Regions from separate parts of the Streptomyces sp. NPDC005774 genome, predicted to be linked through region 2. Evidence: riboswitches for the same ligand, from Rfam matches in the RefSeq annotation. Region 2 holds a riboswitch; each other region holds the start of a gene.
What was found. Region 2 has a riboswitch for cobalamin ahead of ACFYQA_RS16690 (energy-coupling factor ABC transporter permease). Riboswitches for the same ligand answer to the same signal wherever they lie in the genome.
Positions count from the first base shown of each region.

Region 1: another riboswitch for cobalamin. It lies ahead of cobN (cobaltochelatase subunit CobN); the one in region 2 lies ahead of ACFYQA_RS16690 (energy-coupling factor ABC transporter permease).
Region 3: another riboswitch for cobalamin. It lies ahead of ACFYQA_RS06850 (cobalamin biosynthesis protein); the one in region 2 lies ahead of ACFYQA_RS16690 (energy-coupling factor ABC transporter permease).

Region 1 is NZ_JBIAIV010000029.1:68,507-71,773, reverse strand. It holds gene ACFYQA_RS24530 (precorrin-8X methylmutase) at 1-278, opposite strand, end outside; gene cobG (precorrin-3B synthase) at 275-1,582, opposite strand; cobalamin riboswitch at 1,636-1,783, shown strand; gene cobN (cobaltochelatase subunit CobN) at 1,813-3,267, shown strand, end outside.
Region 2 is NZ_JBIAIV010000015.1:148,741-152,007, forward strand. It holds gene cbiQ (cobalt ECF transporter T component CbiQ) at 1-233, opposite strand, end outside; gene ACFYQA_RS16685 (energy-coupling factor ABC transporter substrate-binding protein) at 240-629, opposite strand; gene ACFYQA_RS16690 (energy-coupling factor ABC transporter permease) at 629-1,405, opposite strand; cobalamin riboswitch at 1,435-1,643, opposite strand; gene ACFYQA_RS16695 (ABC transporter substrate-binding protein) at 1,893-3,267, shown strand, end outside.
Region 3 is NZ_JBIAIV010000005.1:63,533-66,799, forward strand. It holds gene ACFYQA_RS06840 (anion permease) at 1-280, shown strand, start outside; gene ACFYQA_RS06845 (hypothetical protein) at 361-582, shown strand; cobalamin riboswitch at 884-1,015, shown strand; gene ACFYQA_RS06850 (cobalamin biosynthesis protein) at 1,140-2,126, shown strand; gene ACFYQA_RS06855 (cobyric acid synthase) at 2,159-3,267, shown strand, end outside.

The DNA of each region.
Region 1 (3,267 bases), on a different contig from region 2:
ATCTGCACATCGCAGAGGATCGGAGCCCCGCCGCGCAGGGCCTCGCGTGCGCGGGCCACCACACCGGGTGTGTGACCTATGTCGCGGACGAGGTCGACCATGCCGCAGGCGTGGATCATCCGGACCGCGACCTGGCTGACGTCGGCGGGCAGGGCCGCGAGGTCCGCCTCCGCGCGGATGGTGGCGAAGGACCGGCGGTAGATGGCCGCCCCGTCCTTCTCGTAGTCGTAGGGGGTCACGGTGCTCTTCTCGCTGCTCTCGGTCGTCGTACGGCTCATGAGGTGAGGGCCGCCAGGGCGGCGGCGAGGTGGGAGGGATCGTCCAGGGCGGCGGTACGCTCCGGCCGCTCCCGGGCGGCCATGCCGATCCGGTAGCCGCCCTCCGGGGCGGCGACCACGTCGATCCGGTCGCCGCGGGGGTGGCCGCAGCGCCGCTCGCAGCCGGACCAGTACAACGGCAGGGGGGAGCGGCCCGCGTCGGCGAGGGCGGCGGTTGCGTCCGCCCGCACGTCGGAACGCGACTTTGCGCACCCCGGCCTGCCGATGCAGGCACCGACGCGCAGCCAGGGGGAGGAGGAGTCGGTGACCAGGCCGGTGCCGGAGAGACGGGTCAGTGTGTCGGCCGCTGTCGCCGCGCTCGTCCCGGGAGCGGGGACGACAATGCCGCGCCACGGTGTCAGGCGCAGTTCGCCCGACCGGACTTCGGCGGCCACCCGGGTCACGGTCCGCCATTGACGGGACGTGAGACGGCCCAGGGGCACATGGACGGACAAGGCCGCCCCGGCCACCCCCGGAGGCGGTCCCTCCGCTGTGGCGCGGTCGTGCGGCGCCGGAACGCAGCCGATGCCCGCACCGGTCAGACGGGACCGGATCAGACGAGTCAACTCCCCGGAGGGAAGGCTCAGTTCGTCGACGCGCCAGACCTGCGCCCCGGTCTCCCGCAACACGTCGAGGAACGCCTCGGCGGCGAGCAGGGCGGCCCGGGGCGCTTCGTCCCCGGACACCCGCAGGGCCTGCTCCGCCGAGCCCACGGCGAGCAGGGCGCCGTCGCCGGCGAGCGCACGCACGGTCACATCGGCGCCGAGCCCGGCGACATCGCCCCGCCCGTCGTCGAGCGCGAACAGGAACCGCCCGGACAGCGCCCGCGCCGCTTCACTCGCGCACAGTGACCCGTCCAGGGCCGACAACCACGACCGCACATCCCGGACACCCCGTCCGTCGAGGCCGGACAGCGGCGAGGCGACGATGTTGCGTGCCCGTTCGTGCCCACGTGAGGGGAGCAGTCCGACGGCGTCCAGCAGTTCGGCGAGCCGGGCGCCGCAGTCGTCGCGCAGTCCACGCAGTTGCACATTGCCGCGCGAGGTCAGATGCAGTTCACCGTCGCCCAGCCGGTCCGCCGCGTCCGCCAGTGCCTCGGCCTGCGGCACGGCGAGCACCCCGCCGGGCACCCGGACCCGGGCCAGCGCACCGTCGTCGGCCGTGTGCAGCCGCAACGACCCCGGGCAGGCGTCACCGCGGTCCCGGGAGACCGCTGTGGCCTGGGACGACGGGGGGAGGGGAGCCGTGGACATGGCGGCGAGCATACAGATCGGCACCCCGCAGCCAAGTCCTGCCCTCTTGCCCCGACCCGTACTATGTCTCTCGGCGGATCATCAGATCCGCCATCGCCATGACGGCGACATGGAGGAAGCCCGGTGCGAATCCGGCGCGGTCCCGCCACTGTGAGTCAGGCCACCACGAGGCCGGACGAGTCAGGAACTCCAGCCGTCTTGTACCACCCGGGGCGCGGATCCCGAGGAAGGCCGGCCGACGCATGCCGCATTCGTCCGGGGAGCGCTCGACGCACCCCCGCATCCTGCTCCTGTCGACGTCCGACACGGATCTGCTCAGCGCCCGCGCGGCCGACGGCCCGGTGCCCTACCGCTTCGCGAACCCCTCCCGCCTCCCGCTCGACGACCTGCCCGCACTCCTCGACGGCATCGGCCTGGTCGTCGTACGCCTCCTCGGCGGACTGCGCGCCTGGGAGGACGGCCTCGACCTGCTGCTCGCCGACGGCCGCCCGGTCGTCGTCCTCACCGGTGAACAGGCCCCCGACGCCCAGCTGATGGCCGCCTCCACGGTCCCCGTCGGCCTCGCCGCCGAGGCGCATGCCTACCTCGCCCACGGCGGGCCCGCCAACCTCGAGCAGCTCGCCCGCTTCCTGTCCGACACGGTCCTGCTCACCGGCCACGGCTTCGAGGCGCCCGCGCCCGCGCCCACCTGGGGGCCGCTGGAGCGCACACCCCGTGAGGGCACCGACGGCCCGACCGTCGCCGTGCTCTACTACCGCGCCCACCACATGAGCGGCAACACCGCCTTCGTCCACGCCCTGTGCGACGCCGTCGAGAACGCGGGCGGGCGGCCCCTGCCGCTGTACGTGGCCTCCCTGCGCGCTCCGGAATCCGAACTGATCGAGGAGCTGCGCGCGGCGGACGTCATCGTCACGACCGTCCTCGCGGCCGGCGGCACCAAGCCCGCCGAGGCGTCCGCCGGCGGCGACGACGAGTCCTGGGACGCGGGCGCGCTCACCACCCTGGACGTGCCGATCCTCCAGGCCCTGTGCCTGACCGGCTCCCGCACCGCCTGGGAGGAGAGCAGCGAGGGTGTCTCCCCGCTGGACGCCGCGAGCCAGATCGCCGTGCCCGAGTTCGACGGCCGCCTGATCACCGTGCCGTTCTCCTTCAAGGAGATCGACGCCGACGGCCTCCCGGCCTACGTCGCCGACCCCGAGCGCGCCGCCCGCGTGGCCGGCATCGCCGTGCGCCACGCCCGCCTGCGGCACATCCCGGCCGCCGACAAGCGCCTGGCCCTCGTCCTGTCCGCCTACCCGACCAAGCACTCCCGCATCGGCAACGCGGTCGGTCTGGACACCCCCGCCAGCGCGGTGGCCCTCCTGCGCCGGCTGCGGGACGAGGGGTACGACTTCGGCGACACCGACGTCCCCGGACTGGCCTCGGGGGACGGCGACGAACTGATCCGCGCGCTGATCGAGGCGGGCGGGCACGACCAGGACTGGCTCACCGAGGAACAGCTCGCCCGCAACCCGGTGCGCGTCCCGGCCGCCGACTACAAGCGCTGGTACGCCACCCTCCCCGGGGAACTGCGCACGGCCGTCGAGGAGCACTGGGGCCCCGCCCCGGGCGAGATGTTCCTCGACCGCAGCCGCAACCCGGAGGGCGACATCGTCCTCGCCGCCCTGCGCCGCGGCAACCTGCTGATCCTCATCCAG
Region 2 (3,267 bases):
GCCCCGGTGACGCAGAAGCCCAGCGGCACCCGGTAGGCACGCCACAACCGCCGGCCCGGCACCCCCGCCGGGCCCAGCAGCACCGCGAGCGCGGTCACCAGCACCAGGGCCGCGCCCGGCCACGGTGGTAGCGAGACCGCCAGCACGGTGAGCCCCAGCCCGAGTACCGCCTTGTCCACGGGATGACGGCGGCGCCAGCGACTGCTGTGCGCCGCCGCGTCGATCGGCAGCACGCGCGATCAGGCCCGGGGACCGGGGGAGACCGCCTCGCCGGGGCGGCCCGTGCCGGCGTCCGAGCCGGTACCGGGCGCCGGCTCCTGCTGCCGTGCCCGTTCCTCACCCTGTCGGCGCCCGCGCTGCACCCCGAAGTAGTACGCCAGGACCCCCGCACCGACGGCGGCCTGGAGGGCGAAGAGCCCCGACTCGATCTCGCCGGACGGAGGTTCGTACAGCGGCGAGAACCACGGCTCGTAGTCCGGTTCGAGCTCGGTGATGGCGGCCTCCGCCTCGCCGTCCGCACCGGCGAACGGCTCCTCCTTGTGGTCCCCGAGCCCGAGCGCCAGCGGCAGCACCGCGAGCGCGGCCACGGCGAGCAGCAGCAGGGTGTTGATCTTCGCGTTCCTGGTCATCACGCCACCGTCCCGGTACCGGTCGTCCCCGTCGTACCCGCCGTCTGCTTCATCTCCGGCTCCTTCTCCGTTCCCGTCGTTTCCGCCCCCGCCGTTGCCGACGCGGTCCGCTTGCCGGTCAGCAGCACGCCGAGACGGGTCAGTTCGCTCTTGCTGGACTGCACCAGCAGGCGCATCACCAGGACGGTCAGCAGCCCCTCGCTCACCGCGAGCGGGATCTGCGTGACGGCGAAGATGGAGCCGAACTTCCCGAGCGCACCCGGGAATCCACTCCCCGGGTCGGGGAAGGCGAGCGCCAGCTGCACACTGGTGACGCAGTACGTGGACAGGTCGGCGACGAACGCGCCGCAGAACACCGCCGCCATCAGCGGTGCCCCGGACCGCCGCGCCAGCCGGTACACGCCGTACCCCGCCCACGGCCCGACGATCGCCATCGAGAAGACATTGGCGCCCAGCGTGGTCAGCCCGCCGTGGGCCAGCAACAGGGCCTGGAACAGCAGGGTGATGGTGCCCAGCACCGCCATGATCGGCGGCCGGAACAGGATGGCGCCCAGCCCGGTGCCGGTGGGGTGGGAGCAACTCCCGGTCACCGAGGGCAGTTTCAGCGCGGACAGAACGAAGGTGAACGCTCCCGAGGCGCCGAGCAGCAGCGTGCTCTCGGGATGTTCCCTGACTTCACGGATGAGCGACCGGGCTCCGTGGACGACGAACGGCGTAGCCGCGACGCCCCAGGCGACCGCGTGCGCCGGTGGCAGAAAACCTTCGGCAATGTGCATGGCTCAGCAGACCCTCTCCAGCACCTCGTGGATGGTTGACGCGCCTTGGCCGGTCTCCTGGCTGACGGGTACCACCGCCCGAGCTCCGCCTTCCCGGGTCCCAGGTGGACCCAGTGGCTGCCCGTCGGTCCTGTCGGGGACAGGACCAGGGGCCGGAGCCGGACTTCCCGATCACAGTGGCGAGGGCCGCACCGGTATCGCACCGGATTTCCCGTTCACCAAGGCGTGGCGACAGTAGACCCGGACCCGGCCCGGTGACAAGCGGGTGCCGGGGGCGCGCGGACGGCGTTCCGCAGCTCGTCTCCCGGCGCACACCCGCGGCCTCGACGGCGGGGGTGCGCAGGTGGGGCGGCGGTCACACATGCGCCGCCCGCCCGGGCGGCCACCGCGCGCCGAAGCGTCGGCATGGGGGGCCGGGGCCCTGGGCAGAACCTTGCTGCAATTAATATGCAATAAAGAATTCCAGTCAGCAGAGGTGTGAGATTCGATGACGACCCGACGAATACGGCGTACCACCGGCGCGGCGGCCACGGCCGCCGCGTTCTCGCTGGCCGCCGCCTGCTCGGCGCCGACCGGCGGCTCGGACGCCGGCACGGGCGGCGGCGGGTCCGCCGAGTCCGTGGTGATCGGGGTCCCCAACGAACCCGACACCCTGAGCCCCCTGCTCGGCTACGGCAAGGACGGCAACTCCAAGGTCTTCGACGGGCTGCTCGCCCGCGACGCCGACCTGAAACTGAAGCCCGCGCTGGCGAAGGCCCTGCCCGAGATCGGCGACGACGGCCGCACCTACACCTACACCCTGCGCCCGGGCGTCGAGTTCAGCGACGGCGAACCCCTCACCGCCGAAGACGTCGTCTACACGTACCGCACGATCCTCGACGACAAGACCAACAACGCCGCCAAGAGCGAACTCGACGCCGTCAAGGAGGTCCGGGCGGACGGCGACGACAAGGTCGTCTTCACCCTCAAGTACCCCTACGCGGCCTTCGCCGCCCGCACGGTGCTGCCCGTCGTCCCCGAACATATCGCGGGCAAGCAGGACCCCAACACCGGCGCCTTCAACACCGAGCCGATCGGCACCGGACCGTACGTCCTCACCGGCTGGAGCAAGGGCGAGAAGCTCACCTTCAAGGCGAACCCGGACTACTGGGGCGGCGCACCGAAGGTGAAGAAGCTCACCATGGCGATCATCGCCGACGACGACGTCCGCGCCACCCGGCTGCGTTCCGGCGACCTCGACGGCGCGACCCTCCCGCCCAACCTCGCCGCCACCTTCAAGAACGACGACGACCGCACGACGTACCAGGCCACCACCTACGACTTCCGCGCCGTCACCCTCCCCACCGCGAACAAGGTCACCGGCGACACCGCGATCCGCCGCGCCCTCGACCTCGCCGTGGACCGCAAGGCCATGGTCGACAAGATCCTCGACGGCGCCGGCCGCCCCGCCTACGGGCCGCTGCCCCTCGACGACCCCTGGTACACCAAGGACGTCGAACGCCCCCAAGACCTCGCCGAGGCCGAGAAGATCCTCGACCGCGACGGCTGGAAGTCCGGCAAGGACGGCATCCGGGCCAAGGACGGCGCCCGCGCCACGTTCACCCTCTACTACCCCTCCGGCGACAAGGTCCGCCAGGACCACGCCCTCGCCTACGCCTCCGACGCCAAGAAGGCCGGCATCGACGTCAAGGTCGAGGGCGCCACCTGGGAGGTCATCGAACCCCGGATGGGCAAGGACGCCGTCCTCGCCGGCTTCGGCAGCACCGGCGACCCCGACTTCGGCCTCTACACCCTGCTGCACTCCTCCCTCGCCGGCGACGGCTTCAACAACATGCCCCACTACGACAACCCCGCCGTCGACA
Region 3 (3,267 bases), on a different contig from region 2:
GGTCTGCGGCTTCGGCAGCTGGGGCACCGCTCTCGTCGCGGTCTTCCTGATCGCCTCCAGCGCGGCGATCTGGAAGATCTCCCGGCGCGAGGTCGTCGACCACACCAACGTCAACGACACCGCCGGCCCCGAAGACACCGACAAGGAGCAGAGCGGCGTCGTGACCGCGGCCATGGCCGCCGTGGCCACCCCTCCGGCGGGCCCCGTGGCCGAGGACCTCTCGGCCACCATCCCGGCTCCCGTCGATCCGGCGGTCCCTCCGGCCAGGACCGCGGTCTGACCCCGCGGGAAGACACGCAGCAGACCCCGCAGGAAGACACGCAGGAAGACACGTAGGAAGACACGTAGGAGAAGAGCACCATGAAGATCGACTGGGCGGCCCTCGGTTCCGTCTTCGGCGTCAGCCTCGTGGTCACCGTGGCCCTGGTGGCCCTGTTCACCCTGGGCATCACCGGCCTGTCCCGCCGTGAACGGGCCGCCGCCCAGGGCGAGTCCGCGGCCCTGGCGGTCACCGGCGCCTACGCCTGCTTCGCGGCCTGCGTGGCGGCGGTGGCGTACGGGATCTACATGATCATGGCCTGATTCATGGCCTGACGGCTGCCTGATTCCGGGGCAGGATCCGGGCCGGCGTCCCGGTCCGGGTCATGTCGTCCGCCCGCCCGGCGGGCGGTGCGGGGCACGTTGCCTCCGTACCGCCCGTTTCGTGTTCCCGGACCACCCGCCCGCCGGTCCCGGACCGCCCGCCGCCGGGCCGTTTCCGCGCCGCCCGTCCCACCGCGGAACCCCTTGCCCGCGGTTCACTCTCCGATCACCCTCCGGAACCTCTCTGTGGGTCTCAGCACACTTCAGCCTCGCAGGTCAAAGGCAAGTTGACGGTTCTTCCGGACCGTGGTGAACTGCCGGAGCCATTACGGCGGCAGGAGAGGAAGCCGGTGCGAATCCGGCGCGGTCCCGCCACTGTCACCGGGGTGAACGACCCCGGGAGCCAGGAACTCCCACCGCCGGTCTCGTCGAACCAGGGCGTGGACACCCTGAGTGAGGACATACCGCCATGCCCGGCTGCCTGTTGAGGTCGACCAGCGATGCTCCGCCCCGGTTCGGGGCGGCCACTCCCACCGGATCCCTCACCGGCTGAACCCATGGGTGCCGATCGCGAGTTCGCGTACGGCGCCGCTGCCGGCCTCCTCGGTGACCTGCTTCTCGGCGATCCCCGCCGAGGGCATCCGGTCGCCGCTTTCGGGCGGGCCGCGGCTGCCGTGGAACGGGTTCTGTGGCAGGACGACCGGGGCCGGGGCGTGCTGCACACCGCCGTCTGCGTGGGCGGAGCCGTCGCTCTGGGCAGCCTGGCCGCCCGCCTCGTACGGTCCTCCCCCGCCGCCTCCGTCGCCCTGACCGGCGCGGCCACCTGGGCCGTCGTCGGAGGGACGTCGCTGGCCCGGGAGGCCCGCGCCATCGGGCGCGCCCTGGAATCCGGGACCGCCGAAGGAATCGAGGCGGCGCGGGCGCGGCTGCCGCACCTGTGCGGGCGGGACCCGCATGCGCTGGACGCCGAAGGGATCGCCCGCGCGGTCGTGGAGTCCGTCGCCGAGAACACCTCCGACGCCGTGGTGGGCGCCCTGGTGTGGGGTGCCGTCGCCGGTGTGCCGGGGCTGCTCGGGTTCCGGGCCGTCAACACCCTGGACGCCATGGTCGGCCACAAGTCCCCCCGCCATCTGCGGTACGGCTGGGCCTCCGCGCGCCTCGACGACGTCGCCGGGTGGCCCGGGGCGCGGCTGACCGCCGTACTCGCCGCGGTCGCCGGGCCGGATCCGCGGGGTGCCGTCCTGGCGTGGCGCGCGGATGCCGCGAAGCATCCGAGTCCCAACGCCGGGCCCGTGGAGGCGTCCTTCGCGGGCGCGCTCGGTGTGCGGCTCGGCGGATCGCTGTCCTACGCCGGGCGGGTCGAGCACCGGCCCGTCCTCAACGGCGGCGGCCGGGCCGTGACCGTGGCGGACATCGACCGCGCGGTACGGCTCTCGGAGCGCGTCGGCCGGCTGGCACTCGGCGTCGGCGTCGCCGCGCGCATCGGCGTACGAGCCGTTGCGCGGGCCGTCCCCAAGGGGCGCGGGAAGGGGTGCACGTCATGACGGACCGTACGACGGGCGGTATGCCGGACCGTATGACGGGCGGCGGGCTGCTGGTGGCCGGCACGACGTCGGACGCCGGCAAGAGTGTGGTGACCGCCGGGATCTGCCGGTGGCTGGCGCGGCAGGGCGTCAAGGTCGCGCCGTTCAAGGCGCAGAACATGTCGCTGAACTCGTTCGTCACGCGGGAGGGCGCCGAGATCGGGCGGGCGCAGGCCATGCAGGCCCAGGCCTGCCGCATCGAGCCGACCGCGCTGATGAATCCGGTACTGCTCAAGCCGGGCGGGGAGCGGAGCAGCCAGGTCGTGCTGCTGGGCAGGCCGGTCGGTGAGCTGAGCGCGCGCGGCTACCACGGCGGGCGGCAACAACAGCTCCTGGGCACGGTGCTGGACTCCCTCGCGCAGCTGCGGGCCACGTACGACGCGGTGATCTGCGAAGGGGCCGGCAGTCCGGCCGAGATCAATCTGCGGCGCACCGACATCGTCAACATGGGGATCGCCCGGAACGCCTCGCTCCCCGTCCTCGTCGTCGGCGACATCGACCGCGGCGGGGTCTTCGCCTCCTTCTTCGGCACGGTCGCGCTGCTGTCGCGCGAGGACCAGGAGCTGGTCGCCGGTTTCCTGGTGAACAAGTTCCGGGGCGATGTGTCGCTGCTGGAGCCGGGACTGGACATGCTGCACGGTCTGACCGGACGGCACACGTACGGCGTACTGCCCTTCCGGCACGGGCTCGGCATCGACGAGGAGGACGGGCTGGCGGTGTCCCTGCGGGGTGCCGTACGGGAGTCCGCGGTCGCCGCGCCGCTCGGCGAGGACGTGCTGCGGGTCGCCGTGTGCGCAGTGCCGCTGATGTCCAACTTCACGGACGTGGACGCGCTGGCCGCGGAACCGGGTGTCGTGGTCCGTTTCGTGGACCGGCCCGAGGAACTGGCCGACGCCGACCTCGTGGTGGTGCCGGGCACGCGCGGCACCGTACGGGCGCTTCAGTGGCTGCGGGAGCGCGGGCTCGCGGACGCGCTGAAGCGGCGGGCGGCCGAGGGGCGGCCCGTGCTCGGGATCTGCGGGGGCTTCCAGATCCTCGGCGAGCGCATCGAGGACGACGTGGAGAGCCGTGCCGGCCGGGTCGACGGGCTCGGGATCCTGCC